DNA from 2 places in the Lysinibacillus sp. NPDC097195 genome. Region 1 is predicted to be linked to the other one. Evidence: riboswitches for the same ligand, from Rfam matches in the RefSeq annotation. Region 1 holds a riboswitch; the other holds the start of a gene.
What was found. A riboswitch is a leader RNA that binds a small molecule or an ion and turns the genes downstream of it on or off. The one in region 1 is predicted to bind FMN.

Region 1 (15,164 bases):
AATGTACTTACTCATTCTTTCCTGTATATTGCTAATGGTAACGCTAATAGCCATTATTGATTTTAATGAAGCGAAAAAGAATTTCTTAGAAAGTGCAAATACGAAGCTTTTATCCGATTTACAATTGAGCTATCAATATTTCGATGTCATTGTACCTGGGGATTGGTCTATCCAAGATAATGAATTATACAAAGGTGATGTTAAAATTAATAACAATTTTGCTATTGTTGATGAAATTGGTGAGCTAGCAGACGGAAACCTTGTGACAATCTTCCAACATGATACACGCGTTAATACAAATATTGTGGAAAATGGCGTACGACAAGTGAATACCAAAGCTCCTAAAGAGTTAGCAACTACTGTCTTAGAGCAAAAAGAGCGTTATATCGGTTCAGCGACTGTATTAGGCAGCATGTACCAGATGGCGACCAAACCGATTTTCAATAGCACAGGTGACATCATCGGCATGTGGTCAACCGGAACCCCTTCCGCCCCTTATATTAACCTCGCAACTAAATATGCATTAGAAAATGTTGCTATTTCATTAGGGATTGCCATTTTAATGTTTGTTAGTATTAGTTGGTTTTTACAGCGGCAAATTATTGCGCCTATCAACCAATTGAGTGCTACGGCAAAAGAATTAGCGAATTTAAATTTAAACGTCAAGATATTAAAGCCTAAAGGAAAAGATGAAATTGCCAATTTAGCGCAAGCTTTTATGGAGATGAAAAATCGTTTAAGCGAAACGATGACGATCGTAGCAAATAGTGCCAATCAAATCGCGAGTTCCTCACAAACGTTAGCGGAATCTTCCCACCAAACGAGTGAAGCATCCAATCAAATCGCTGTCACAATGAATGACATCGCCAATGGCTCTACCATGCAATCCGATCAGGCTGAGCAAATTGTCACAATGATGAAAAAAACAATTGACGAAGTAGCCATTAGTTTAGATAAAGCAGAAACTACGTTAAATAGAGCAATCCAATCAACCCAAATTGCTCGTAAAGGAGAGGATGCCATTAATGAAGCGATCAAACATTTAAACTCTGTTACACAAACAGTATCGTACGCTACCGATTCAATTCAAAAGCTTGGTAAACGCTCTGAAGAAATAGGTGGTATTATTACCGTCATTACCGGTATTGCCGAACAAACCAATTTACTAGCCTTAAATGCTGCCATCGAAGCAGCTCGTGCAGGTGAGCAAGGAAAAGGTTTCGCTGTTGTAGCATCTGAAGTTCGTCAACTGGCGGAGCAATCGAGTTTAGCTTCTGGGCAAATTACTAATTTAATCAAAGATATACAAGCCGAGACTGCCGTAACTGTTAGAACTATGGAAAGTAATTTACTTGCTGTTGAGGAGCAGGTGCATATTATTAGTAAGGGCGGCAATGCCTTAAAAGAAATTGTCGAGCAAGTTACTGAAACAGAGCACGGTGTGAAGGAAATGAAGTCTGCATTCACACATGTCAATGACAATTCCTTAAATGTTCAGCATGCCATTCATGATATTTCACGCATTATCGAAGATTCTGCTGCAGCGACCGAAGAAATTGCTGCAACATCCGAAGAACAACATGCAACAGTTGCTGAAATCTCGCAAAACTCCGAAGAATTAGCAGAAATCTCCACTAACTTACAAAACGAAGTAAAGAAATTCGCATTCTAATCTATGAGCGAAATGGAGGCGCACTATATGAATCAGAAAAATTCAATTACTATTGATACAAAGGCTGATTATATTTTAATCGCCTTTACAGGGGATTTAGAATATGGATTAATTAGTCCCATAAAAGAGGAGCTTCAAGCAATAAGTATAGACACTAAGCACGGTTATATTATTGATATGCAAAAGGTTACTAATATTGATAGTACCGGTTTCGGAATGATTATTAATTTTGCAAAGAAAGTCACAACGCTCGATAAGAAAATCAGCATTATTGTAACCGATGATTTTATTCATAAGCTATTTGCCATCTCACAATGTAATAAAGTATTTCCTATTGCCCAAAGTGAACTACAAGCAAAACAAATGATTAAAGAAGAAGGCTGGTTAGGTGAACTCGCCCTAAGCGAATATTAACAAATGAAAGTGCCAGGCACCCAAACAATTCTGATTATTTAGAATTGTTTGGGTGCCTGGCACTGGTTACTACCTTTTATTTTTGCAAAAGCATATTTAACAGAACAACGATAATCACGATTGGAACGACCACTAACATTAATAGACGATACGTCAGATAAAAACCTTGCCCCATTTTACTTCCCATTAGTAATTCCTTTTTCACAAAAGTTTTATCCACCACGTAGGCAATGAAAATGGCAATTAACAAATTACCTAAAGGTAGCATTAAATTGGACACTAAATAATCCGTCGCATCAAAAATCGACTTACCAAAAATAGAGACATCCGCTAGCACACTGGAAGATAATGCTGATGGGATCGCGGCAATAAAGACTATAACCCCAAGTAACAGTGTTAACAATGACCGAGACATTTGCCATTTCTCCATAAATGCCGCTACCATAATTTCATATAAACTAAAAGACGAAGTTAACGTCGCAAATAAAAACAATAATAAAAACAGCGCTAAAAATACTTCCCCAAAAGGCATTTGACTAAATGCTGTTGGTAACACCATAAAGAGAAGGCCAGGCCCTGCTTGCGGTTCTAAATCAAAGGCAAAAACTACAGGGAAAATAGCTAGTCCTGCTAAAAATGATACAAGCACTGTTAATATAACAACTGAACCCGCTGAGTTCGGTAAACTTACATCTTTTTTCAAATATGAACTATACGTCACTAAGCAAGAAAATCCTACAGCTAGTCCAAAAAACGACTGCCCTAACGCCTCTAAAAGCGCCTTACCTGTTATATTCGAAAAATCTGGCCATAAGAAGAATTTTACACCCTCCATTGCCCCATCTAATGTTATTGCACGAATAACAAGAACGATAAACATAATAAATAATAATGGCATCATCCATTTATTTGCTTTTTCAATGCCGTTTTGTACACCAAGTGATATGACAAGTACATTGGCTAATGTAAATAGCGCTAAACCTAATAATGTAATCCATGGCGTGCCTATAATCTTGCCAAATAGCTCAGCTGGATTTACGGTCGGATCAATAACTGCTCCAGATACACCAAGGCCGCTATAGATAAAAATCCATCCACCGACAACACTGTAAAACGTTAATAATAGAAAACAACCGAGTACACCCATGCGTCCAACCCAAGCCCAAGTAGGTTTCGTTGGTACAACTTTTTTATAGGCCGTAACCGCTTCAGATTGCGTACCCCGCCCTAAAATATACTCCGATAATAACATCGGTAGGCCAATCAATAATGTGAACACTACAAAAATAAGGAAAAAAGCGCCTCCACCACTTTGCCCTGTCACATAAGGAAGCTTCCAAATAGCCCCTAGCCCTATCGCGGCTCCCGCCGATGCTAAAATAAATCCTAACTTACTGGACCACTGTCCGTTTTTTTCACTCATCTCTTCATTCTCCTCAAAACTAACTAATCTCGCATTAATTGTACATTAAAATAATAAATTAGAATAGTCACTCCAACTATTTCATTTACTCGCTTTATTACCCAACATAAAAACCTCGAGTAATCAAATACTCGAGGTTTGCACTATCTTATCTTAATTTAACAATTACAATTCCCAGCTTCTTACGAGAATTTATTATAATTCATCCGCTTCAAAGTGCTTGTTATCCTTGTAAAGGACACTTTCATTTGTTTTACTACATTTCCACTCCTCTACCAACTCAAACTCGGCTATGTTACAATTTTTATACAAAAGAGTATTTGGAGTTGAGAATTTGGAAAAAAGTATTAAAAAATGGACTACATATGGATTTTTAATTACCTTAGCCCTAGCAATATTATTTGTTGATTACACACAAACTTTTGATGATTCTATTACAAGTTTTACAACCTATGTACCTGTGTACGACTACATAGTTTCTATCATGCGCTATAGCGTACTAGGTGCATTCGGAGGAATGTTTGTAGGCGTATATGTAGGCTGGCGGTTAAGTAAAAGAACTCCTGGGGATAAGCAATAAATTAAATCACACATCAGTCTATGGGCTTGTGCGTAAAATTACACACAAGTCCTTTTGTTATGCTTTCTCAGTCACTCCAGTAGTTTAACAAATGTCTTTGTAGCTCCCATCAAACAAAATCTTTCAATGTATTTAGTGAGGAGTAACAAAAAAGGATATTTTATCATCAAAAAAAAGATGACTTTTATAGTCACCTTTTTACATGTTAGTCGCAATTTAGTTATTAAATGTTTGTTCGTAACGGTGGAAGAATGCCACTGCGTGCGCTCTTGCTAGAGAATCATTTGGTTTAAACGCTTCATTTGTTTTAGTAGTTGTTAAGCCATTATCACGAAGGAATGTAATAGCTTCTGACTGAGATACAGTCTTACCATAATGCATTGAAACTAAGATCCGAGCGAAGTTACCCCGTGTAATATTTTTACCTGCAATGGCTTGCTTGGATGCTGTGTTTGCACCTAGAACTGGTAGAGCGTATTTTGTAGCCAGTTGGTAGTTTACGTCTCCATACCATGAAGTATTAGCTGTCGTTGAAGCTAGTTCTGATGGTTTGAAGTAACGTAATAGAATTGATAACATTTGGTTTTCCGTTAAGTTCGTGTACGGTTTCAGTAAGTTTTCGTACTTACCTGTTGATGGATTTTTCACGTTTGGATATCCACTAATGATACCGATGTTGACTGCCCACTTAAAATCCTCAGCCCAGTATTGGTTTGCATTGTAATCAGCAAACTTTGATACATCAACGTTTCCTGTTGTTGGCGGTGTTACTGGAGGTGTTGGTGTTGAAGCTGAGTAGTTTAAATAACTTGATGCAACATACCCTGCTGTTCCGTCACTTCTTTTCACAGGATACCAAACAAAATGGTTTTTCTTCGTTGATACTTTTTCATATTCAAATGGACCTGTAATGGTCACCATTTCACCTTCACGTAAAGTACCTAAAGAAGGACTATCCGTAGTAGGTTTTGTCCTAACTGTGACATTCGTTAATGCACTAACTTTTTGATTTGTTTTAAAATAATACTTAGATTTTGTTAATGGTAAATCAAAATCATAGGTCATCTTTGAAAACTTAATATTCTCCTTGCTGTTCGAGTCATATTGAAAATGTTCACGTGAAAAAGGCAGCTCTGTTAAATTTATTAATTCCATTTTATTGATAATTTTTAGAATTTTTTCTTGATAGGCATTGGCATTTCTTTCACCAGATGCTTGAACAATTGGACTATTTACTGGCTTAGTACCGTTATAAGCCATGATAGCGAAATACCATTGTTCTAATACATCTCGTTCCCCTCCGTTGATGCGAGGTAAATCTTTTCGCTTAAACATAGCATCTAGCGTCTCTACACCAGCTTGAATATTATAGACAATATCGTTTTTTAGTCTATCTTGATCGTAACCTGCCTGATTTGTAATTTGCATTATGCCAATTCCATTATCAGCTGTCACAATCACTTCCCCATTCTTATCAAAATGACGCCAATTTCCACTTTCACCTTCCGCTATTGCCTTCACAATTTCAGGAGGAACATCATAACGCAGTGCAGTTTCGGTTAACAAACAGTTCATTGTCGAATAATCAGGGTTTACTTTCGATGTCGAATCATACTCACATGAATTTGCAAGATTATTCGCTAATACATTTTGATCTATGTTTATAGATAGCGAGAGGGTACCGATGGCAATAACACTAATCAATGGTTTCAATATCTTTTTCATGTGTGATGTATACACTTCCTTTCCTATTTTTCAAAGTTAAAAGATTCAAATATATGTTATCATAAACCTAATGTTTGAGACAGGAATATCAACCAATATCTATATTTTTTAACAGTATTGATATATAAATGAAATATCTAACATATAGTATTTGCTTGTGTGATCTGTTATTCTTTCTTATCTCAAAACTTTGCTATAGCAAATTTAAACAACAAAAAACACCTTCTAGACATAACAATCTAAAAGGTGTTATTACTTGAACACTATTCATAATTATACTTTTTTACGCTTATTTTGATAAATACATTGTACGTTGTTGCTCAATCCATTTGCGCATTGTTGTGAACAATAACGCCATAATCGCCGTTAATAATATACCTTTTACAATATTAAACGGCAAAATTCCTGCAACTATCATTGTGTATAATGAATCGCCAACGACTGGCTCCATACCTAAGAAGTACGTGTACATTGGTAAAAATACTGCGTAATTTAACACGCTCATCCCTACTGCCATGACAATTGTTCCTGTTGCCAAACCGCCAACAAGACCTGCGATTGATTTAAAACGATTAAATATAAATGATACTGGTAAAATAAATAATATACCTGTCACAAAGTTTGCAATATGACCAACCGGGACTCCTGTAGGCGTACCTGAGAAAACCCAATCCAAAACATTTTTAAATAACTCTACTAAAATACCCGCTACTGGCCCCATTGTGATGGCTGCAAGTAATGCAGGCATATCGCTGAAATCCACTTCTAAAAAAGCTGGGAACGGTGGAATTGGAAAATTAAAAAGCATTAATAAAAACGAAATACTACTCAGCATACCAATCGTAATAAACGATTGCAGTTTGATATTTTTCTTCATTGAAAACTCTCTCCTCTTTGCTGATTCAATCTTGCAAGAAGAAAGGTGACGACGTAATCGATTGTTTTTCACGAAAAAACCCTTATGCACATCAGCATAAGGGAGAAAAGGCATGATTAAATAGCGCCATTACTAGCTATTTTTTGAGCAAGCAGTGCGATTAATAGACACACTAAAAAAAACGCTCGCACATAGCTTAATTCGTAACAACGAATGACGATCGTACCTTCATCTTCTCCCATCCAGACTATACTGTCGGCCTTGGAATCTCACCAAGTCAGCCATGCAAAAAAATCTTTGCACAGGTCGCGGGCTGAAGAGCCATTATGTAAATCATGCGAGCTATTGTAGTTTTAGACTACACTAGCGATTTACAACTCTATTACCGCCGGTCGGGATTTTCACCCTGCCCCGAAGATGAATCAATATTATTTTATAAATTAACTATAATGTTTTATCTCACAAAAGTAAATACTTCTGCTTAAAAAATTCCGATTAATTTTGTATGCTTTAATGTGTGATTTACAAGCACTGGGTTAAGCGGGTTCCTGACCTTGCGAAGGGAGAAGCACAAAAAGAGAAATTGCACAGTGCAATTTCTCTTTTCGTTTGAACTAAAATGGCTTAGTACTCTTCCTCGGTAACTTCATTATTATTGCCATGTCCGTTTCCGTTGCCATTGCCATTGCCATTGCCGTTACCATTTCCGTTGCCATTGCCATTACCGTTACCTGGCTTTACAACAACCACATCAAATGTTAGTGTGTGCTCACCATATGTTACTGTAATTGTCGTATTTCCTTGACCTTTTCCTTTTACAACACCTGCCTTGACAGTAGCAATCTTATCGTTTGCTACTTTATATGTTGCCAGTTTTGTTACATCTGTTTCCGTTGTTGTTCCATTAAAAGTAGTGACTTCTGTAATTTTCACTGCCACTTCTTTACCGATTCTCGTTTCAACCTGAGCTTGGTCAATAGCTAGTGAAACGATTGGTGCTTCCACAACCGGTGCAGTAACTGTCACGTTGGCTGTTACTTCATTTTTACCATGTGAAATAGTAATTGTAGTCGTGCCCTCAGCCACCGCAGTCACGATTCCATTGACGACAGTAGCGACATTTTCATCCCCAACAATATAAGACGCTTTTGACGTTACATCTTCCATCGTTGCCTCACCTTCTGCAGGCGTTGACGTTTCTGTTACCGTCAATTGTGCAGTATCCCCAGCTGTCAGGTTTAACGTTGTTGGATTTACTGAAAGCGTTACGACTGGTTCTACTACCTCTTTTTCATAGATGATTGCTTTACCTACATTGCCAGCAGCGTCATTAATTACGACTGACACAGCATTCGTATCTGCAGTTACTGGGAATGTGAAGCTACCGTCTTGATTTAAATCGAAAGCAACTGGTGCTTGTACTTCGCCATTTATTGTCGAAATATAAGAAGCTTTTAATTTATCATTTAAATTGTACTGTAAACCATATAAATATAATTCTTCATTGTAGTCGATATATTTATCGGTTACTTGGCCAGTAGCGACACCTTCAGCTACCGAACCAGTAATTTCTGGTTTAGTCGATTTCACGACAATTGGTCCAACATAATCTGAAACTACGCCCGTTGCTGCAAGAGCAGTAAAATCAATTGTATACAGACCGTCCGGAATCGTTGTGGCAGGTGCTGCTCCCCATGGTTTATACTGCCCACCAATATTCAGCGTATAGGAGCCTTTTCCTAGCGCAGTCCCTGCATGAAGATAACCAATATAACCGTCTCCGTATTCTCCACCGTTAGGATTCATAATATCCCACAGCTCGATATAATTCGTTGTTACATCGCCCGTTAAAGTAAACGAAAGTACAGCTGAGTCTTTCACTCCATCTCCATTAAAGGATAAGTCTGTTTCAGTAATTTTATAATCTTTAATTTCAGTCGCTGCCGCATCACCAAAATCAGCCGCGAATGGTAATGAAATTTCTGTCGCGCCACCGTTAATATAAATATACCCTAGTATTTCAGAGCCATTTGGTGCCGTGGCTTTGGAAGCAGTTAAGGTAATATTTAGAACTTGCTCACCAACTAGGTTAAATGTTGGCTGATCTACAGTAACTGTCGCATCACCAAAAGTTTTCGTCACATCAATCGATACATTGTAATTGCCGCCGTTGCCTTTTATATCTTTTACTACAACTTGTTTTGTTACAGAAATATCCTGCTCTTTAAGTGATTGAGGGCCGAATGTAACTGTACCTTTTAAGTTTTCAGAAATAGCACCGCTTCCATCTATCACTGCGCTATCAAGTGCGTAGGCAAGAATTTCAGGATGTACTGCCGCATAAGCATTTACACGCCCAGCCCCCTGAGCAAATACATCGTATTTTGTTTTATCTAAAACTTTAGCTGTATTGGAAAGCGCCACTTTTACATCAAACGCAGTCCAATCAGGGTTTGCTTGTTTGATTAATGCCACAATACCAGCAATATGTGGCGTTGCCATTGAAGTACCTGTTTTACGAGCATAGGCTTCCCCATACTCCGCGTTAGGGAAATCTTTTTTATACATTGGAATCGTTGACATAATATTTGTTCCAGGTGCACTGACATCTGGTTTAATGTCAAAGTTTGGTGTGGATGGGCCACGGGAACTTGAAGCATTCACCTCATCACCCGTAGTCGTCGTCGAAGCAAATTGACTAAAGCTTACTTTTCCAGTTCCTCCTGCTAATGCAGCGCGAATGGCATCACCATCCGTTTGGGACATATCAAATGTTGGTAAAAACTCAAATGAATCACCGAGGAAAGTGCCTGAAATGTTCGGTGCATTCGTGCCACCAGCAAAGTTGTGGATAATGGTTGCGATTGCTCCATTTGCTTTAGCATTGGCAATTTTATCAACAAATGCGATATTACCGCGAGAAATCAATGCTACTTTACCTGCTACATCAATTCCTGTGAAGTCTTTTACTTCTCCATATCCTGGAACAGCAACGAGGTCAAAGTCTCCTTGCAGCTGTGTTGTTAAATTTTGACCAAAAGTCGTACCCATTAATGGCAATTGCTTTACAAAACTGTAGTCGCCAACTGTAATATTTACTTCCCCGTTATACATCACTTCAGGATTTGTTGTATTACCAACAGCAATTCCTAATCGCGCGGTTGCAGGCGTACCCATTGTTCCTCGATTTGGACCAGAGTTCCCTGTTGCAATAACCCCGATTGTCCCCGCAATCATAGCATTATTAATGGCAAAAGAACCCGCATCGGTTTCAGAATTAGCTCCCCCACCTAGCGAAAGGTTGATGACGTCCATTTTCTCCATCACTGCTGTTTCAATTGCTTTTACAATACCCGATGTTGCACCACTTCCATAAGCCCCTAAAACACGGTAAGCATAAAGGTCTACTTTTGGCGCAATTCCTTTAATACCGAATTCATTTGCGCCGATTGCCGCGATTGTTCCCGCAACATGAGTACCGTGAGATGTATAGAACGCACTTCCTTTTTCATTAAATTCAGGTGTCCCAGCAGGACGTTCTGTAGGCGATGTTTCCGATGCGTCGTCATCTGCTCGTGGCTTCGTGTAAGTTGCTGAATTAGGAATAAAGTTTTTTCCCCCTTTGTAAATGCCAGCAAACTCAGGATGATCTGCATCAATACCAGTATCTAATACAGCTACTTTTATCCCTTGTCCTTCTAAGCCTTCCTTCCACAGCTGTTCAATGCCGAGGAACGAATTACTCGTATTCATTCGAGCTTCTAATTGCTCTTCCTTCTTTAGTTCAGAGGATTTCACCGTATTATCTTCTGAGGCATACACCATTGCATCCGGTTCGATCAATGTAATGCCTTCTACTGTCAGCAATTTGGGAAGATCACTTGCTTTGACAGTTGCCGCAAAACCGTTTAAAACAGTATCAAATGTGTATCCTTGAGTCATTTGTACTTTCTTACTCGCTAATTCTTTTTTAACTTTTGCTTGTTGTGTTTGTACATTTGCACGGACCTCATTTGCTCGTGCATTAGAAAATTTTTTGCCTTTGACTTGGTTTATTCCTTGTTCTAGAGCTACAGGCTTTTCAGATAAATGAATAATAACTGCAACATCTTGATTGCCTGATATATTTTGCAAACTTTCGTGAAGAGTTGGACCATCTTTCGATAAGTTTAGCTGTTCAGCGATAGCCGCCTTTAGTTGAATAATACTTTCGCTTTGGCTATCCTGCTTGAATGGCTTCGCTTCTTCAGCTTGAGCATTCGTCAATGGAACCATTAGAGAAAGCACCATAATGAAAGCAAGCATACTACTTAAAAATTTCGTAAACTTAAAGTTTTTCAAATCTCATTTCCCCTTCCGCTTTTAATTGTCACACTTTTCAATTTAGTGTGGTATTTCCAATTTATCACAAGGAAACTATTTCGAATATCTGAATATTCAAATATCGATATTTATTAGTAGTTTATTATTGAGAGATTAAATCTATCTTCCTAGTCAGTTAACATGCAAGTAGAACTTTTAAATGAGAAATGTTGCACATTAATTTGTTACACAAAAAAAATGTACACGACTAACATTTAGTCATGTACATTTAAAATAAGCTACTTTTATGAATTTTTACGGCAACATTTGTTTATTTGCTCCTACCGGCATGGGTAGAAACTGCGTTAAATCAAAGCCCTCCCAATTATCCTGTACAACGTTATCGAGACGAAGCTTTTTATCAAAGCTTGACGCGGTCAACATCATTGCTTCGATTAATTGCGTTGCCCGTACAGCATCCATTGTCGCTAAATCGAGCGGTGCGTCAAATGTAACGACAACGCCCCCATCTTCTTCTTTTACAGTATAAGTGACATTGTCTGGAACGACTGGCACATAAACATCATCTTTTTTATCGCGCATTGTAAGTAGTGCCTCTATAACAGTAGGATACGTTTGATGAAAGTCGGGCGATAAATATTCCGTGCCATTCTCCTCAGTATATAAGTAATAATTATAATGATTAGCATTTGTTAACGAAATAGGCTCACTTGGCTCACCAGCTTGAGAAAATTCGTAAGCAGAACCATCAGCATGTTTTAATGTAATAGCTTTATATTCAGAGTCAGCAAAAGTATCTTTTAATGAGTTTAAATATTTCGTTACAGATGCCGATGCTACATCGTATTCATTTTTGTCTGGTAGTACATGAACGAGCGTTTCGCCCTCTTCTTTAAGTTCACCTTTGTACGGATGGTAATTTGCCAATCCAAGCGCTTCCTCATTAATTTGAGGTGCATATTTTTCATACATTTGTAAAGTTGTTGGCTTTTCCTTACCAAAGTCCGCTGTTATTTTTTCGTTCGGTATAATATACGTCATCGGAATACTATCAGCATTGCCCCCTGTTAAGCCAATTCTAAATACTGCTGCATTTGCTAAATCCTCTTCGTAAACGGAAGTACGTAGCGTCAGCATACGCGCATGTTCAGCGCCAATATTAGCTTTCATCACGCCATCCGCATTATCACTTTCACTTACTTCCTGATCTTCTTGTAAAGTAGAAAAATTCTCAATAGGGGCATTTGCCTCATTGTTAGCGGGCGTATTATTCGATAAATACACATAACCTGCTACAGATAGTACGAAAATTGCCGCAACACTACTTAAAACAGGCCATTTACTTTTAGAGCGCTTTATAGGCTGTACATCTTGATGAGTAGACATCGATTGCTCTTGTTCTTTGTCATCCTCTTGTGGTTGCATCGCTTCTTGAAGATGAATATTATCTTGCAACCGGGCATCGGCAAGCAAGCGTTTCAGCACTTCCTCTTTCGAACGATGGTCAGTCAGCTTTGGGGCATTGTTCAACATTTGTTCAAGTTGGTCATCATCAAATTGTTTATGTGTCATTGCCTTTTCGCCTCCTGTTCCATAGCCTGTTGTAGATGTTGCCTTAAAAATTTAATGGCTCGATGTTGTGTCGTTTTAACCTTCGCCTCTGTCCAATCAAGTATTTGCGCAGTTTCTGTTATCGATAAATCTTGGAAATAGCGCATAATAATCACCATTTTTTGATCCCCTGTACATTTTTCAAGTGCAGACTCTATCTGCTTTAATTCATCACTGGCCTCTAACACATCTTCCGGTGATGGTGTGGTTGAATGTAGTTGTTCCGTTTCCCAGTCAAAAAAATCGAGCGAATGCTTTTTCCGCACAGCTTGCTTACGAAAATGATCGATTGCGACATTTTTAGCAATAGCGAACAGCCATGTTTTTTCACTGCTGTTTCCTGCGAATTGTTCATATGAACGCAGTACACGGACATACACCTCATGTGCAAGGTCCTCAGCTAGTGTACGATTTTTTACAAGATAAATAAGAAACTGGAACACGTCTTGATGGTATGCATCGTATAATCGATGGAACACGGAGTCATTCAAAGCACTCCACCCCCGTTCTCATAGTATTTGTCGTTTATCGCTTGCACAAGTTACATCCAATATATAGTTGGATGAAATTTCACAAATTGCTCATACATCACTAGAGCCGACTTGCAGCCGGCTCTGTAAGATAGGCATTTATTTCAGTAAACTTTAAAGAATTATGATAGAACAAGTTAACGAAGCAAATTTAGTCAAAAGGTAAATAGAAAGTAAAGGTAGTACCTTCTTTTAATATACTGTCGACCATAATATTGCCCGAATGAGCCTTGACAATATTGCGAGCAATCGCAAGCCCTAAGCCGGTTCCTCCTTTAGAACGGGTACGCGCTTTATCAGCCTTATAGAAACGTTCAAAGACGTAAGCTAAATCTTCTTGTGGAATACCGTGGCCAGTGTCTTGCACAGAGATTTTGGCAAATGTCGGTTCTTGCTCGACTTTCACCGTAACAGAACCTTCATCCGTATGACGCAGTGCATTATCGACTAAATTCGTTAACACTTGTTCAATGCGGTCCTCATCCATACTTATAAGCGCATCGTCATCGAATTCACTATTAAAGATGAGCTGGACCTGCTTCTCTTTTGCTACTTGCGCAAATTTTTGCGTAATGCGCTCAAATGTTGCATTTATCGGGACTTCATCTTTATAGAGCGTCATATGACCAGACTCCATGCGCGCTAAATCCAATAAATCTGTTACTAATCGACCCATACGCTTGGATTCATCATAGATAATTTTCGTAATTTCATTGCGTTCTTCTTGATCTTGAATAAAATCATCATCCATCAGCGCTTCTGAGTAGCCCTGAAGCATTGAAATAGGCGTACGTAGCTCATGTGACACATTAGCAATAAAGTCTGAGCGCAGTTTTTCTAGACGATGTTGCTCTGTCATATCACGAATAACCGCGACTGCCCCTCGTATCAATTCCCCACTATAAAGCGGGCTAATCGTAAATGTGTAATAATTTCCATCCATTTCAATTTCTTCTTCTAGCTTATCTTCAAACATTAATACATGATCGAGCATATGGTACAGCTCTGGTGGTATTGGCTTAGCGCTTTGCGAACCTTTATTGACAAACCATTTTTGCATTAAGCGCTCCGCCGGTGGGTTGCTAAGTAAAATCGTGCGATCACGATTAAATGTAATAACAGCATCCGTCATAGAGGTTAAAATATTAGACAATTGCTCATTTTCTTGATTAATAACTTCTAGATTATGCTTTAGTTGACGCCCCATTTGATTGAAAGCAACAGCAAGTTGACCTATTTCATCATTTTGCGTTGTTGGCATTTTGGCTTCGAAATTGCCTTTTGCAATTTCAAAGGCTAGCTCGCGCATTTTACGTAATGGCGACGTAATACGTGATGACAAGAAAAATGCGAAAAATGTCGTTAACACAAAAGCAATAAATGCCGCTAAAAAGACAATTTTCGTCGTCTCTTTCGATGTTTTATGTAACGCATCAGGACTTTGATAAATAAAGACGGCACCGTGTACTTCATCTTCTACGTTTAGTGGGAAGCCTAGCACAACATACGACTCCATTTTTGCTTCATCTGTTGAAGAGGGCATTAGCATTTCCTTAATAACTGGTTCATCGGACTTAAAAATTTCGTGGAAAGATTTATTTGCTAAAATGGCATCTTGAATTTCTTCTTTATTAACGCCTTCCTGCATAGCAAATGATACTTCCAAATGATTAATAGCAATAAGTGCATTCGTACCTTCAGGTAAAATTTCTGTTAAGAGTTGCGAAGTCGATTCCGCCGTCTCATTGTCATCCACAATACTCGCTATTGTTGCAGCGGTTTGACGTAGGGAAATCTCTGCTTGTTGCATATGGTAGTTTTGAAGAAATTCGAGCATTAAAACCGTGAAAACAAATAATACAAATGAAACGAGAAGCAATATGGTTACCCATAGCTTCCCGACAACACTGTTCCATATTCTATTCATTGACAACCTCAAATTTATAACCAACGCCCCAAACAGTCACAATCATTTTAGCGGCGTTTTCAGATACACGATTAAGTTTTTC
Region 2 (15,164 bases), 230 kb from region 1:
GTCAAGAAAAATAATACAAAAAAAGTTGCCTTCCACTACGGAAGACAACTTAGCATTTGACCAAATCATTATTTTTTAGGCAAAGATACATTATTTTAGCAAATGTTTTTTATTTCTATATACATGTACTAAAACAATCTATACCCATTATCTAAAGCTTTTCTCTTTAGATTTGAATGTTTTACAACAAGTATCTGATGATTGACTTGCCACCGCTTCTGTCATTGTATGCAATTCAAAATCAGTAGCAAACTCCTCATCCTTGTTACCGATACGCTTATCCATATCGATTGCAATTTTTTCAGCCCCACAGAAATTACCTTTAGCATGGAACACACAATTCGATACTGAACAGCTTACTTGAACATTCGGCATAATTATCCACCCCTTGTGATTGGTCTTGGCAAGTATAAAAACCATTATTGCTCTATACTCTCCAATACGTATTTTGTCCAATCCAAGCGTTTTTACAAGCAAAGTATACAAATAACTTCATTTGCTAATAAAACGGGAAAATCTGTGAACACTACTTTCGTAATGCTAGCTCCTGCATACCGTTTACTAGCATTCACTAATTTTCACCGGAGGACCTGGTCTTATCTTGAGGCTGTAAAAATTCTGGACGTTTACCATACCCCTTTGGCGCTAGACGTAATAAAGATTTTTGGATATCAAGCCAGTTCAAATTGGCGCCAATATTTAAATACGGTACACCTAGCACTCGAATATTTGCAACGTAAATAAGAATAAAAAACATGGACAAGAAGAAACCGAACAAGCCAAAAAATGCCGACAATAAAATAACAAATAAACGGAATATACTCATGGCTGTTACAAACGATTGATTCACAAGCGTATAAGCAGCGATACTGGAAATAGCAATTACTATAATCATGGATGGGCTTGTAATACCTGCCTTGATAGCCGCATCACCAATAATTAATCCCCCAACAACACTCATTGTTCCACTTAAAAGTGAAGGTAAACGGAGACTTGCTTCCCGAAATAATTCAAACATAAATAACATTAGTAATATTTCCAATAAAGTAGGAAAAGGCAAACCGGTTCTTGATTGTACAACGGTTGCTAGCAACAGAATAGGCATTTGCTCTTGATGATAAGTTGATAAGGCAAGCCAAAAGCCTGGTGCAAGCATACTTATTAATACACCAACAATACGCAAAAGTCGCTCTAAAGAACCGACGAAAGATGGATAATCATTATCCTCACCCGATTTAAACAGCAAAAATATATTTGGTGGTGTAATCATGGCATAGGACACACCGTCAATCAATATTAGAATACGCCCCCTACTTAATGATTGTAAGGCATAATCGGGTCGACCTGTATAATCATGGTGAGGGAGAATTTTAGCCTTTTTTTCTAATCTCTCCATTAAAATATCGCCACTAATCACAATATCCGTATCAATTTTACGTAATTGCATATTAATTTCGGCGAGCATTTTTTTGTTCGTAATGTCCTCCATGTAAAGCACAGCGACTGTAGTTTTAGAACGCTTGCCGATTTCCATCGTATTTACACATAATGAATTAGTCGGCAATCGTTTACGAATTAAAGCAATATTAACGAAAACATCTTCTATAAAATTATCTCTTGGTCCTTTTATGACCTGTTCTTCTTTTGTTTCTTCAGGCTTTCGATTTGGCTTTTTTGCAATGTTGCTTGAAAATAAAAGTTTTTCCTCTTCAAAGTAAAGTAAGGCGTTACCCGTAAATACACGTGTAATTGCATCTTCCAAATGGGTTATTTTTTGAAGATTAGGAATGTGTAGTTCCGTTATAATTTGGTCTTCAAGCGATGTGATCGAATCACCTTCGAATAACGCTTGCACTCGATCAATAATAACCTTATTTAATAAAAATTGATCAAACATCGATTCACATGTTATAAAATGCACAGTATATTGTTGAAAGCAATAAGATTGAAAGATAACGTCAGCAGAGCGTTGAAATAGTTCCTTCAACGTTGTCAATTCGATTTCTTGTTCCATTGATTGAATATTCCTCATCTCCTACTGAACCAGATTCAAACAATGTATTTTTCTAAAATACACTTAAACATATATTTCCCTATGCCTAAAAATTTATGCAAAAATTGCAATACAACAAGTTCTTTTTTCATTGCCGCTATTGATTGTCATTCGAAACTTATTTGCCAATCATTTTTTGCAAATTTGCCATTTCAATAGCTGACATTGCTGCATCATAACCTTTGTTACCAGATTTCGTTCCAGCACGCTCAATTGCCTGCTCAATATTTTCAGTTGTAACGATGCCAAAAATAACAGGTACGTTTGTCGTAAGTGATACACTAGCAATCCCTTTTGCAGATTCGTTACAAACATAATCGTAATGTGTCGTAGAACCTCTAATGACTGTTCCAAGACCAATAATGGCATCATATTTTTTTGTTTCAGCCAGTTGTTTAGCGATAAAGGGCACTTCAAAAGCACCTGGTACCCATGCAATATCTATCATTTCTTCGTCTACACCATGACGTTTTAGCCCATCTAGTGCACCACTAAGTAATTTACTTGTAATAAATTCGTTAAATCTCCCAACGACCACCGCTATTTTTAAATCATTGCCAATTAATTGTGCTTCAAAAGTTTTTCCCATCATATATCTCTCCTTTTACACTGTTTGCGTTTGTTGACGACGATATGTTGCTAATGCTTCAATCGAAATCATTTTTAAATGATGTTTTTTGGCATAGTTCACTAAATCATTAAAGCGTAACATTTCCCCATTATCGCCCATGATTTCACAGATAATGCCAGCTTGCTTACTATTACAAAGCTTTGCTAAATCAATTGCAGCCTCTGTATGCCCTCTACGTTCTAATACGCCATCTTCTTTCGCAACGAGTGGAAATACATGCCCCGGTCGACGAAAATCCTTTGCTTGCGCTTGGGGCTCTAGCATTTTTTGAATCGTCAATGCACGCTCAAATGCGCTAATGCCAGTAGTCGTATCTTGATAATCAATACTTACGGTAAATGCTGTTTGATGATTGTCTGTATTATGAGCAACCATAGGATGCAACACCAATTGCTGTGCAAGCTGCTGTGAAATCGGCGTACAAATAAGCCCTCTACCATATGTCGCCATAAAGTTGATTGTTTCAGCTGTCATAAACTCTGCAAGAGCGAGTAAGTCCCCTTCATTTTCACGATCTTCATCATCAACTACGACAATGATTTTGCCTTGCTTTAAATCTGCCATTGCTTCTTCAATAGAATGTAGCAAAATGGCCACCTCCTTATATTTGCTTGCCTTCTTCGCAAGTTAAAAGCCATGTTTCATTAAGTATTCTTTGGTAATAGTCGACGATTGCTGTCCCCGTTGTAGCTGATGAATAATGTATTTTCCAACTAAATCAGTCTCGATATTGACGATGGACCCGATGTTTTTTGTGCCTAACACCGTTTCCTTATATGTGTGTGGAATAAGGGATACTGTGACACGGTTATTATCCACTTCAAAGAGCGTTAAGCTTGTACCATCAATGGTAATAGAGCCTTTTGGAATACAAAAGCTTGTTAATTCGTCTGGCAGCTCGATATCAATATACACTGCATTAGCCATTGGACGTTTACGTATAATTTTCCCTACACCATCTACATGCCCCGATACAAAATGACCACCAAATCGTCCATTTGCAGGCATGGCGCGTTCCAAATTAACTGCATCACCGATAGTAAGTTGCCGCAAATTCGTCGCTTTCACCGTCTCCGGCATTACGTCCATCGTCAACTCGTGTTCATTAAAATGGGTTACAGTTAAGCAAACGCCGTTGACGGCTATACTATCACCAAGTTTTACGTCGACTACCATTTTTGGCGAAATAACAGTAATAATCATACTTTGTCTATTGCTTTGCAAGGTTTTTACTGTGCCAACATCTTCAATAATACCTGTAAACATTTTCACCCTACTTTCTCAAAATAGCATGATCAAATTGCTTCATATCCTCCTTTCCACATTTGTTGCTAAACAAAAAACCCCTTATAAAAAGGGGTTTGGGAGTTCCAATAAATAAGACGTCAAGAAATAAACCTATTGGCTTTATTTTTTTCCACAGGCTGCCATCTCATCGTTCTTCTCCCATCCAGACTATCACTGTCGGTTTTGGATTTGCACCAAATCAGCTTGCGCTCACGGACTTTGAATTACTTCATCACCGCCGATTGGGAATTTCACCCTACCCCGAAGAACAGATACTTATTCTATTTTTCACTAAATAAAAAACTCCCCAACGTTGATGATGGGAAGTCGGTTTCCGTATAAGCGTAGCCAAATAGACCTTTTAAAGTCCTACGAATTTAAAAAGCTTATACAAGTACCCTTCTCCCATCCAGACTGTAACTGTCGGTTTTGGATTTGCACCAAATCAGCTTGCGCTCACGGACTTTGAATTGCTTCATCACCGCCGATTGGGAATTTCACCCTACCCTGAAGGATATGTTTATTTAGTTATCTCATACGATAACATTATTTTAAAAGATTATCCACCAAAAGTTTGCCTTCATCTCTTAAAACGATAAGCTCTTAAAACAATCTAGATGGCGCTGAAAGGAAAAGGCGCCTAAAATAGCAAAAGCTCCTTTATTTAAAAGTTAGAAAGTAACCTTCAAACAAAGGAGCATATAGTACCTTATTTATTATTCGTCTTTCTTTGCAGGGACAACTACACGAGAATTGCCCATCATTAATACGAAAATGGCTGCAATCACTATAGGAATAAGTGCAAGAAGGAATACATGCGTTACCGAACTAGACATCGCATTAACAATGATATCTAGAATGTTAGCTGGCATTTTCTCACGCACACTTGGTTCAAAAATTTGTCTCATATCGCCACTTTCAAACATTGCAGAATTAGCACCTTGCCCCATATTTTTAAAACCTTCTGCTAGTTTACTTGTAAAGACATTGTTTTGGATTGTTCCAAAAATCGTCACACCCATCGTCATACCGAGCGTACGAAGAAACGAATTGGTTGAGTTCGCAGTCCCTCGATAACGAGCATCTAGGTTATGTTGCGATGCTGTCGGTAGTAGTGAGAACGAGAAGCCCATACCAAAACCTACAAGAATCATATACAGCGTAAGAAGGATTCTAGCCGTATCTGGCGTTAGTGTGCTTAGTAAAAACATACCTACAAAATAAGAGATAACTGAAATAACCATTAAATTACGGTAGCTTATTTTCGTTAAAAAGATACCACCAAATGCACTACCTGCAACAGATCCCAACATCATTGGCATCAGGACTAGTCCTGCGTTTGTTGCTGAACCACCGTAGACAGCTTGCACATAAATGGGGATATAAACTGTTAAAATAATAAAAGTACCGCCATATAAGAAGGCCAACATTTGCGAAGAAGCAAATAAGCGACGCTTAAATAAAAAGAAAGGAAGGATTGGTTCTTGCGCTTTCAACTCTACAAAAAAGAACACAATAAAGAACACCGCAAAACTGATGAATAATGCAATAATTGGTGCTGAACTCCAATCATATTGTTTACCGCCCAACTCCAATGCAAACATCAAGCTAATAACCGCCAATACAAGTGTAATGGCTCCCCACCAATCAATTTTCTGTTTTGTCAGCACTGGAGATTCTTTATAATTTTTTATAATAAGAAACAATGACACAATGCCGATCGGCAGGTTAATATAAAAAACCCATTCCCAACCGAAATGATCGGTAATATAGGCACCTAAAAGTGGTCCTACAACACTTGCGATACCAAAAACAGCACCAAGTAAACCGACCATCTTTCCTCGTCTTTCTGGAGGAAAGATATCAAAAACAATTGTAAATGCGATTGGCATTAACGCTCCTGCGCCAATCCCTTGTATCGCTCTAAAAATGCTCAGTTGCTCAATCGTATGCGCGACACCACAAAGAGCCGATCCAATCATAAAGACGCCTAATCCAAAAATAAAAAAGCGCTTTCGTCCGTACATATCGGATAATTTACCGAAGATAGGCATACCCGCCATCGTAGTGACCATATAAGCAGATGTCACCCAAATAAATTTGTCCATTCCGCCAAGTTGCGATACAATCGTTCCCATCGCAGTTGCAACAATTGTATTGTCAATTGCTGACATAAAAATGGCAAGCAATAAACCTGCCACGACTAACTTTGTATTACTAATACTTTTCGATGCTTCCATCAAGAATCTCCTTTACAAATTATTCATACCTTCGCAAGAATGAACACGCAATTAATTACATATTCAACAAATATTTCTATTATCTTTTCGTTCAGGATGTTAACAGTCTAAAAGGTGCTTTATCCTTTGTCAAGCAAGCAATCCCTTAACATACCCAAGTTAAATCTCACGTATGAATCAACAAGAAAGTGCCAGTCACTTTTTTTGTGACTGGCACGATTTAGCACAACAAAAAATAGCTAGAACCCCGTTGCAAACTTACAACTTTTATAAAACTAATTTTGATGTTTTATCTCGAAAATAATATTTAGAAAACCAAATATTTAAAGCGATCGTAATGATGGTTGTAATTATAAATATAATAATAGTTGACCAGCCATTGGAAACTCCCAACCACAGTAAGAAAAAATGACCAGCCATCACGATAACCAAAATTGGTAATCCAAAAAGTAAACTAACTAATACATTCGGATTTGATTTTACTGCTTCAGATGGGTTTTCCCAGTCAATACTAGGATGAATCATATCAAAAACAGGTGTTAGTAGATTATAACAATACATCAATATTAAGATAGTGAGCATCATCAAAACCGTTGCCTTGTTCATATAACCAAATAGCATAAAGATTATAAAACTTGTTGTAACAGCAATGCCACTAGGAATAGCTGCTACTACTACTTTTGAGAAATAAATTTTCTTGCTGTTTAATGGCAAGCTTCTTAACAGGTGATAATATTTACCTTCTCTGGAGTATGGCGTGCCACTGACGTTATTTATACAGCCGATCAATAAAACCCCATAGGCGAAATATAGTTCAAAATCACCTTGTTTCGTAAAATTACTACTAATCGGAAGCCATCCTGCTTGCATACTAGTTAAAAAAATCAGGACCAAAATAGGGCATAACTCTACTCCGAGTACAATTTGCATTTTAAAATAGGGTTCTGTATGAATGACCCATAATTCTCTTTGTAAATAATTTGCCCACTCATTTTTGACATGGTAAACTTTTGTTCTTTTTTTACTTAATTGGCTGCCTTCAAGTAATCCGTTTTCAAAATAATGGATGGATAGTATTTTTACAATGAAAAGGAATAACAGTACACTCATTAAACTCATCGTAAGTAACGCCATTATGAAAAGGAGAGAAAATTTACTGGACGTAAAAGAATAGGCGATGTCACCAACGATAGGCATGGATAGCACTAGTTCATATATTTGTTGAATGAAATTACTCAATGACTGCTTTAATGCTGTGAACGTTGTCAAATCGATGCTTATTATGTTGATAAATAGCTGATTTTTTATATATTGAATAACAGTCACACAAAGCGATACGGACAATATAAAGAGTATAATAATATTTACTATAAAGTATGTTGCTTTATTGATAAAGTGATGTCTAAAACTATTAATAAGCGCTAAGATAAATAACACAAGTAGGATTATGAGTATATTAGATAGTGGTATAAAAAGCATTAACTTTATTATTTCTGTAAATTTCGCTTTAAAGCCCAACGATAATAATGTAGGTATTTGAGTGATAGCAGATACTACTGTTGGTAGCAAAAGCATACTGCCAATTTTCGATACAATAATATCTTTTGACGAAATAGGCATATGGGCCATTATGCCAAATTCAAAATAATGGAATACTGTTGTTAGGGCAAAATAAATAACTAGACCATAAACGAGAAGATTTGAAATAATAAAATTGTAAAACAGATATTCTTCTGTGTTTCCTAAATAATTTATTGCTATGTTGATAGTGGTTAATTGTACAAATATATAACAGAAAGCTATGATTAAAACTGCCTTTAACATAGGTTGTTTAGGCTTGGCGTAAAACGAAGAAACAAAAAATTTAGTTAAAAGAAATTTAGTATTCAACATTTTGTTTCTCCATAAAAAGGGATTCCAGTGTATTTTTCTCAACTATATCTTCTACGTTTTCATGGAGAATGATTTTACCACCTTTTAAAATCGCCACTGCATTGCAAATTTTTTCAGCTATATCGAGAAGATGTGTGGAAAAAAACACAGTACCACCCTCTTCAACGTATGACTGCACTATTTTTTTAAACGCTAACACCGACTTAGGATCTAACCCATTTAACGGTTCATCCATAATTATTATTGGAGGATTAATCGTGAAGCCAATAATTAGCATTAATTTATGCAACATACCATAAGAGTATGTACCCATCGCTTTATGTATGGCTTCCTCCATCTCAAATTGTGTAATAAAATTTTTCATTCGTTCTGTTTGCTTATTATCATATAATTTCATAACAAAACGCATCCAATCATAGCCCGATATATTTTTGAAAATATTAATAGTATCTGGAATAAAGAAAAACTGTTTCTTATAGTTGAGTACTTCTAATTTGCTAACACCATTAATAGTAATAGTACCCTCGTCTGGTTCTAAAATGCCCGTTATACAATTTAATGTTGTTGTCTTTCCCGCACCATTTGACCCTACGAACCCCAATATTTCTCCTTTTTTAATGTGAAGCTCTAGGCCATTTAATATTTGTTTACTACCATATCCTTTTTGTAAATTAGTGATTTTTAACAAGTCCCCCCTCCTGTCTATTAATTTTTATGATATTTCTTGTGAGCAATCCAATTATGTGAAATCGACACCATTAAAGTAATCCATATAAACGTTATTAACATATTTCCATATAAATGAGAATCGACTGAACCCTTTATTAAAACTATCATTGCATGCTGACTCATAGCAGCAGGATTTACTAAATCCATTATTGGATGTAAGCCACTAATCATCTTGAAAAGAAGCAAGCAAACAATACTAATTAACGCTATAACGCCTTGTCCATTGAAAATCGTACTGACCATAAAAGTAAAGGAAAGAATAAATAAAACCCATAGTAAATAAAAAATAATTGCTAAAATCATATTTAAAAATGGAATATGACTAAACAAAAAATTGACATATACATACGATACAAAATATCCAAATAACACACTTACTGCTACAAATGAAAAATTAGCAAAAAGTTTGCCCCCAATATAGGACCCTACATTTACTGGTCTTGTTAAAATAAAGTCGAGCATTCCATTGGCTTTATCGGACTGAATAATGCCCATCATGGCTATGACAATTATCATAATACCTAATTGATCAAATTGTGAGCCAAGTGTTGCTGCCATTACTTGTGCTCCATTCTGCTGAATCATTGCGGGATCAATGGTAATACCTTGATTTCCTCCAAGTGCACCTAAAATGGCTGGCAAATAATAAGTGACAACCGGTTGTGTTGCGCCTAAAAACATAAAAACAAGTGGTAACCAAATAATCTTAAATTCACGAAACATCTGTACATATTCTTTTTTCGTTAAAACATAAAAAGGACTCATATACTCACCACCATTTTTAAGAAGATTTCTTCTAACGTTTCATTGCTTCCAACTTCAAATCTAACAATATCCAAGTTGTTTTCCATTGCAAATCGGATTAGCATATCCTTATTTATTTGAACATTTTCGAGTGTAACCTTCGCTCGTTTTCCGATTACTTCTACACTTTTTACATACTGTAACTTTTCGATGATTTGCACCCATTGCATATCATGGGATGCCACTTCAAGATGCACAACCGATTCCTTGTTATTTGTTAATAGTTCATCTATTGTCGTATCTTCAATTTTGGTTCCTTGCTTCATAATGACAAAACGTTCACAAATTTCTTCTGCATCGCCTAAAATATGAGTAGATAATAAAATAGTCGTTTCATGTTTCATTTCCTGAATTAAATTCAAAACCTCTCGCCTGCCAATTGGATCTAATGCCGATACCGGTTCATCCATAACGATAAAAGCTGGTTTGTGTAAAAGGGTTTGAGCAATACCTAATCTCTGCTTCATGCCGCCAGAAAATGTCTGAACCTTTTCATTTTGTTCATTAATTAGTCCCACTTTTGTTAAAATAGTTGGTACTTCATCCATTAGCCTCTCCTTTGATATTCCTGATAACTGTCCCATGAAAAAAAGTGTTTCTTTTGCAGTCATCCAGTGGTAGAAATCAGGATATTGAGGAAGATAACCGATTTCCCTTTTCATTTTGGAAATTCTTTTCCCGTCTAATAACACTTCCCCTTTATCCGCAAATATAATGTCTGAAATGATTTTAATTAACGTAGACTTTCCAGCTCCATTTGGTCCAATGAGTCCAACACATTGTCCGGTTTCAACGACCATCGAAAAATTGTTTACAGCTGTCTTTGTGTTAAATTTTTTTGTCACATTTTTAATTTCTAACTTCATACACTTTTTCTCCTTTGCGGCCAATTGTGAAATATAAAATTGGACCAATTGTATTAAAAAGCAAAATAACAATTGTCCATAAAAGTACATTTGCCCTCTCCTTGCGATGCTTATACAAATCGAACAAAGCAATCAATATAAGCGTGAGACCTACTATTAAAAACGGCAATGCAATCTGTAACACAGCTAACCAATCAATATCCTTTAATTCATTTAACCCGTAATGAAGTTTCATAATAAATGCTCCTCCTATTTTTCATTATCATTACTAATAATGATAACATTAACACACATTTTTTGGAATTGCACTTGTTATTTCAATAAATTTTATGCTACCATCAACATTATTATCATATTTGATAACAATACGTTGTAATTTTTTTCTTATTACTAATACAAAGGAGAAAATATGGTGAATAAAGCTGAAATTTTAATGCATCCTGTAAAAATGAAAATAACTCAGGCTCTAATGCGGAACAAAGAAAAAGGTTTAACGCCGCTTGAAATGGTGAAAATTATCCAAGATGTTCCACAGGCAACTCTTTATCGGCATATTCAAATGCTACTCGATGCAGGGGTAATCAAAGTTATAAAAGAAAAAAAGGTTAGATCTGTCACGGAAAAATACTATGTACTTAATGAGGATGCTGCCCGTCTTGATTCAGCCGATTGGAAAACAACAAAAATGGAGGAGAAAATTAGTTTTATTTCCTATTATCAATTATCTTTGTTATCACAATATCAAAATTATCTTTCTACGTTAGAGAATAACAGCAACTCTGAGGATTGTGCGACCTTCTCCCTTTTAGAGTTAAACATTGATGAAGATGAATTTGAAAACTTTCAACGAGAGTTACATGATTTAATGCTTAAGTACTACCAAAGGAAAAATAATAACGCTAATGTTCTTAGACGTACAATAGCCGTGACTATTATTCCTGATAATAACCATTAACCAGCTTTTTTACGTTGCATGTACTCTAAAATATAGTTGCTGTATTTTTTTATTGCACAAAAATTATTTTCCTCGTTAACCTATTTTCTATTTCTTTTTTTTCGTATTCATGTCATCATAAACGCAAGTGTAAGCAACAACTTCCAAAAGGAGAATAAATAAATGAAACATATTATTTTTGATTTTGATGGCACACTTGCAGATTCAACGGCTGTTTTCGCTTCTGTATGGAACACCATCGCCAGAAAATACAATTTTAAAGAAGTAAAGTTAGAGGATATTGATGCACTAAAAAAAATATCGCTTATTGAACGAAGTAAATTATTTAACTTTCCCCTCCACAAGCTACCGATCATACTCCCCCAATTTTATCGATTATACCAACAGTCATTACAAGACGTTCATCTATTTGACCATATCAAGGATGTCTTAAAGGCCATTACAGACAAAGGGTATACAATCGCCATTATCTCCTCTAATGCAAGTGATAACATCAAAGAGTTTTTAAATGTGCATGATATCGATTGTGTCTCCGAAGTTCTATGCTCCAGCCATATTTTTGGAAAAGATAAAGTCATTAAAAAATATTTAAAAGAAGCGAATATTAATAAATCGGACGTTTTTTACGTTGGCGATGAGCAACGTGACATCGTTGCCTGCAAAAAAGTTGGTATTCCAATTATTTGGGTTGGTTGGGGATATGATGCACTTGAAGTAATTCAATCAGAAAAGCCTGATTATAAAGTATATGCTCCGAAAGAAATTTTAAATATTGTCTAATATATTGCATATCCTTATGCTTAAAAAAGGTATCTAGAAAGATATAGTTCCGCAAAATACAATTGCGTGATTCCTTATTATAATTGTATGGAATCACGCAATATTTGTTTTTTATAAATGTCTACTGTATAAAAGCTGACTTGCATGCTAGCACGTTCTATTGGGCTAGTTTGTTAAAATTGCTTGGTATTTTTCAGCTGTTCTCACTTCAACCGTAAGAAAATCTTGTCCATAGGTGGCCTTTATTAAAAATGGTACGTCACTCGTATTTTGAAATCTAAAATCTAATGTTCCATAAGACACCGTTGCATCTCTTCCCTTCGGTACATAGCCTACATCTAGTGAATGATGATGCCTTTCCACAAATTTTATCGGAAGTTGATCGACTGCATTAAACAATGTGGACGACGTTTGGCAAATTCCCCCCCCAATACCCATGACAAGTTTTTTATTAATAATTTCTGGTGCAGGCTGATAGCCATTCGCTTCATCTCGTGGACCTACAACCGTATTGAACGAAAAAGAATCTCCGCTGCCAACGATGACATTGTTAATAGCCTGTGCGGACAGCTCAATATTTTTATTTCTTCCAGCATCTGATGCGTTGAAGTATGTTGTATACGAGGCGACAACCACATCTTCCAAATACGGAATATCTTCAAGATAATAGCCACTTTCAGTTATATAAATTGGCATTTCTACCTTGCCACCCGTTGTAGATACTGCAAGCACCTTTTCAACTAATTCACTTTCTTTTAAAATGACCAGTGGACTTCCTTTTATAATCCGTCCGTTATCATCCAATTTATCGAGCTCCATCCGCTGATCATAACCAACGTTTGTTTCGGTTCCTCTCGCAAGTTGTTGTGCCAATTGTTCAATGCTCTTTTTATACGTTTCGGGATCTGTTTCATAGCCTAGTTCTTGAGGTGACAGCATATAAATAACTTCCTTCGTTTGCGGATCAACAAGTTCAATAATAACAGGGCCAGATTCCTGCTCCTTGTCCTGCGTAAACGTAACCGGCTGCTTTACATCGTCCATTTCATGTTGTTTATTTCCTACTTTTACCTGACAACCAGCTAAAGCCATCGTACATCCTAAACAAAGTACAGCCATCCAGTTTTTCACCATTTTAAACACCTACCTCTAACTTACTTTCAGCAACATCTTATTCGAGTCGTAAGGATAGTGTGTTTCTTTTCAGGTATTTTTATTGGTCGTGATATTAATATTTGTTCTTTTAATAAGAAAAGTTAGGTCAGTACACACTTGAAAAGCGGTTTCTTCCATTCACAATTTAACTAAAAGAAAAACACCCCACAAAAGTTTAGATGATCACTTTTGTGGCGTACTTTCTGTTAAAATATTGAGTTTTCGGCATATAGTAAGTACATCAAATTATCTCATCTTTTGTTCTTTCCAAAAAGGAAAATGAATAAAGTAAAAGTTGCAAATAAGAATAATATAATGGTTGTCGCTCTAGGAAAATAACCATTTTGGACTTGATGAAAAATTTTTTTAATGAAAATGATAATACACTAAATATGATAAGTATTACTAAAATATGTATCTCGTTTTTATTTTTCATGCAACCTGTACATTGAAGTATAATGTTTTTTTCATAACATCATCTTCTATCCCTTTCATAGTATATATTCGATAAATTACAGTATTCTTATTGATTTCTAAAATAATATACACTCTTTATTTTTTCACCAAGCATTATTTGAAATTAGTCATGATAGTATGCAAAAAAACTGCTCCTAATTTAGAAGCAGTTCCTTTTACATTATTTTTGGATAAACATTTGAGACCAGTAGTTACCGTCTTTCACATACCCTACACCGATATGTGTATAGTTTTTGTTTAAAATATTTGCTCGGTGCCCAGCACTGTTCATCCATGCATTAACTACTTCAGCTGCTGATTTTTGACCTTTGGCAATATTTTCTCCTGCTGATTTATAGGTAATACCAAAGTTTTTCATCATCGTAAATGGTGTGCCATACGTTGGACTTGTATGGTCGAAGTAATTTTTGTCATGCATATCTTGAGATTTATACTTAGCTACTCGAGAAAGCTCCCAATCTTCTGTTAATGCTGGAAGCCCTGCTTTTGCTCGTTCAGCATTGACAAGCTTTACTACTTCTTGCTCTACAGATGCTTGCTCATTTGTTGGGATATTAATTTTTTGACCTATATTTATTTGATCAGGATTTGCTAATTGAGGATTGGCATCAATTAATTCCTGTACACCTGTTTGTGTTTTTACGGCAATTTTCCAAAGAGAATCCCCTGCTACTACTGTATATGAATCAGCTGCCATCGCGCTAATCGGTACTAATAATGAAACCGATAATACAGATGCCATCGCCACTTTTTTTACTTTTTTAAACATGTAAATCATTCCTTCCTGTTTTGCTCTCTTTTCATGGTAAATAGTTTTCCAACATAATTCATCACTAAATATTTGGAAGGATTTTTACAATTGTATTACATCCGACATAATCGACGTATCGATTACTAAAAGAACGGCCTTTTTGCACAACTGATTAGTAATATATTTGAAATATAGTTGTAATAGGAATAAATTACTATAAAAAATGCAGTAGATTTAAAACCATTTCCCACATCATCAACCAATAAATAGAATTTTTATAGCTAATTAATGGTAAAAATTTGGCAATCGCCATGAAAACACTAGCAAGCGCCACAAAGCCCTCGCCTATCGCCACAAAAACACTGGCAACCGCCACAAAGCCCTCACCAATCGCCACGAAAACCCCGACAATCGCCACAAAGCCTTCACCACGCGCTTATCACAAGTAGAGAACGTTCCTAAAATAAAAAAGCATACTAGGATTGCTCCCAGCATGCTTCGAACTTCTTTACTTATTGATTTTCAAGATAGCCGTATCTTCTA

Region 2: another riboswitch for FMN. It lies ahead of ribE (riboflavin synthase); the one in region 1 lies ahead of ACIQXI_RS10000 (ECF transporter S component).

The regions. Positions count from the first base shown of each region.
Region 1 is NZ_JBIWDP010000001.1:1,921,176-1,936,339, forward strand. It holds gene ACIQXI_RS09975 (methyl-accepting chemotaxis protein) at 1-1,672, shown strand, start outside; gene ACIQXI_RS09980 (STAS domain-containing protein) at 1,700-2,086, shown strand; gene ACIQXI_RS09985 (sodium-dependent transporter) at 2,163-3,509, opposite strand; gene ACIQXI_RS09990 (hypothetical protein) at 3,844-4,089, shown strand; gene ACIQXI_RS09995 (SH3 domain-containing protein) at 4,306-5,814, opposite strand; gene ACIQXI_RS10000 (ECF transporter S component) at 6,104-6,691, opposite strand; FMN riboswitch at 6,918-7,114, opposite strand; gene ACIQXI_RS10005 (S8 family serine peptidase) at 7,316-11,032, opposite strand; gene ACIQXI_RS10010 (RNA polymerase subunit sigma) at 11,309-12,586, opposite strand; gene sigX (RNA polymerase sigma factor SigX) at 12,583-13,116, opposite strand; gene ACIQXI_RS10020 (ATP-binding protein) at 13,307-15,082, opposite strand; gene ACIQXI_RS10025 (response regulator transcription factor) at 15,075-15,164, opposite strand, start outside.
Region 2 is NZ_JBIWDP010000001.1:1,689,847-1,705,010, forward strand. It holds gene ACIQXI_RS08740 (DUF1540 domain-containing protein) at 148-375, opposite strand; gene ACIQXI_RS08745 (spore germination protein) at 572-2,014, opposite strand; gene ribH (6,7-dimethyl-8-ribityllumazine synthase) at 2,172-2,642, opposite strand; partial or broken gene ribB (3,4-dihydroxy-2-butanone-4-phosphate synthase) at 2,661-3,272, opposite strand; gene ribE (riboflavin synthase) at 3,312-3,950, opposite strand; FMN riboswitch at 4,119-4,244, opposite strand; FMN riboswitch at 4,365-4,490, opposite strand; gene ACIQXI_RS08765 (MDR family MFS transporter) at 4,688-6,211, opposite strand; gene ACIQXI_RS08770 (hypothetical protein) at 6,479-8,104, opposite strand; gene ACIQXI_RS08775 (ABC transporter ATP-binding protein) at 8,091-8,792, opposite strand; gene ACIQXI_RS08780 (ABC transporter permease) at 8,810-9,598, opposite strand; gene ACIQXI_RS08785 (ABC transporter ATP-binding protein) at 9,595-10,503, opposite strand; gene ACIQXI_RS08790 (PLD nuclease N-terminal domain-containing protein) at 10,487-10,738, opposite strand; gene ACIQXI_RS08795 (helix-turn-helix domain-containing protein) at 10,913-11,458, shown strand; gene ACIQXI_RS08800 (HAD-IA family hydrolase) at 11,621-12,238, shown strand; gene ACIQXI_RS08805 (VanW family protein) at 12,404-13,372, opposite strand; gene ACIQXI_RS08810 (CAP domain-containing protein) at 14,031-14,639, opposite strand; gene ACIQXI_RS08815 (hypothetical protein) at 14,836-15,039, opposite strand; gene ACIQXI_RS08820 (DHHW family protein) at 15,130-15,164, opposite strand, start outside.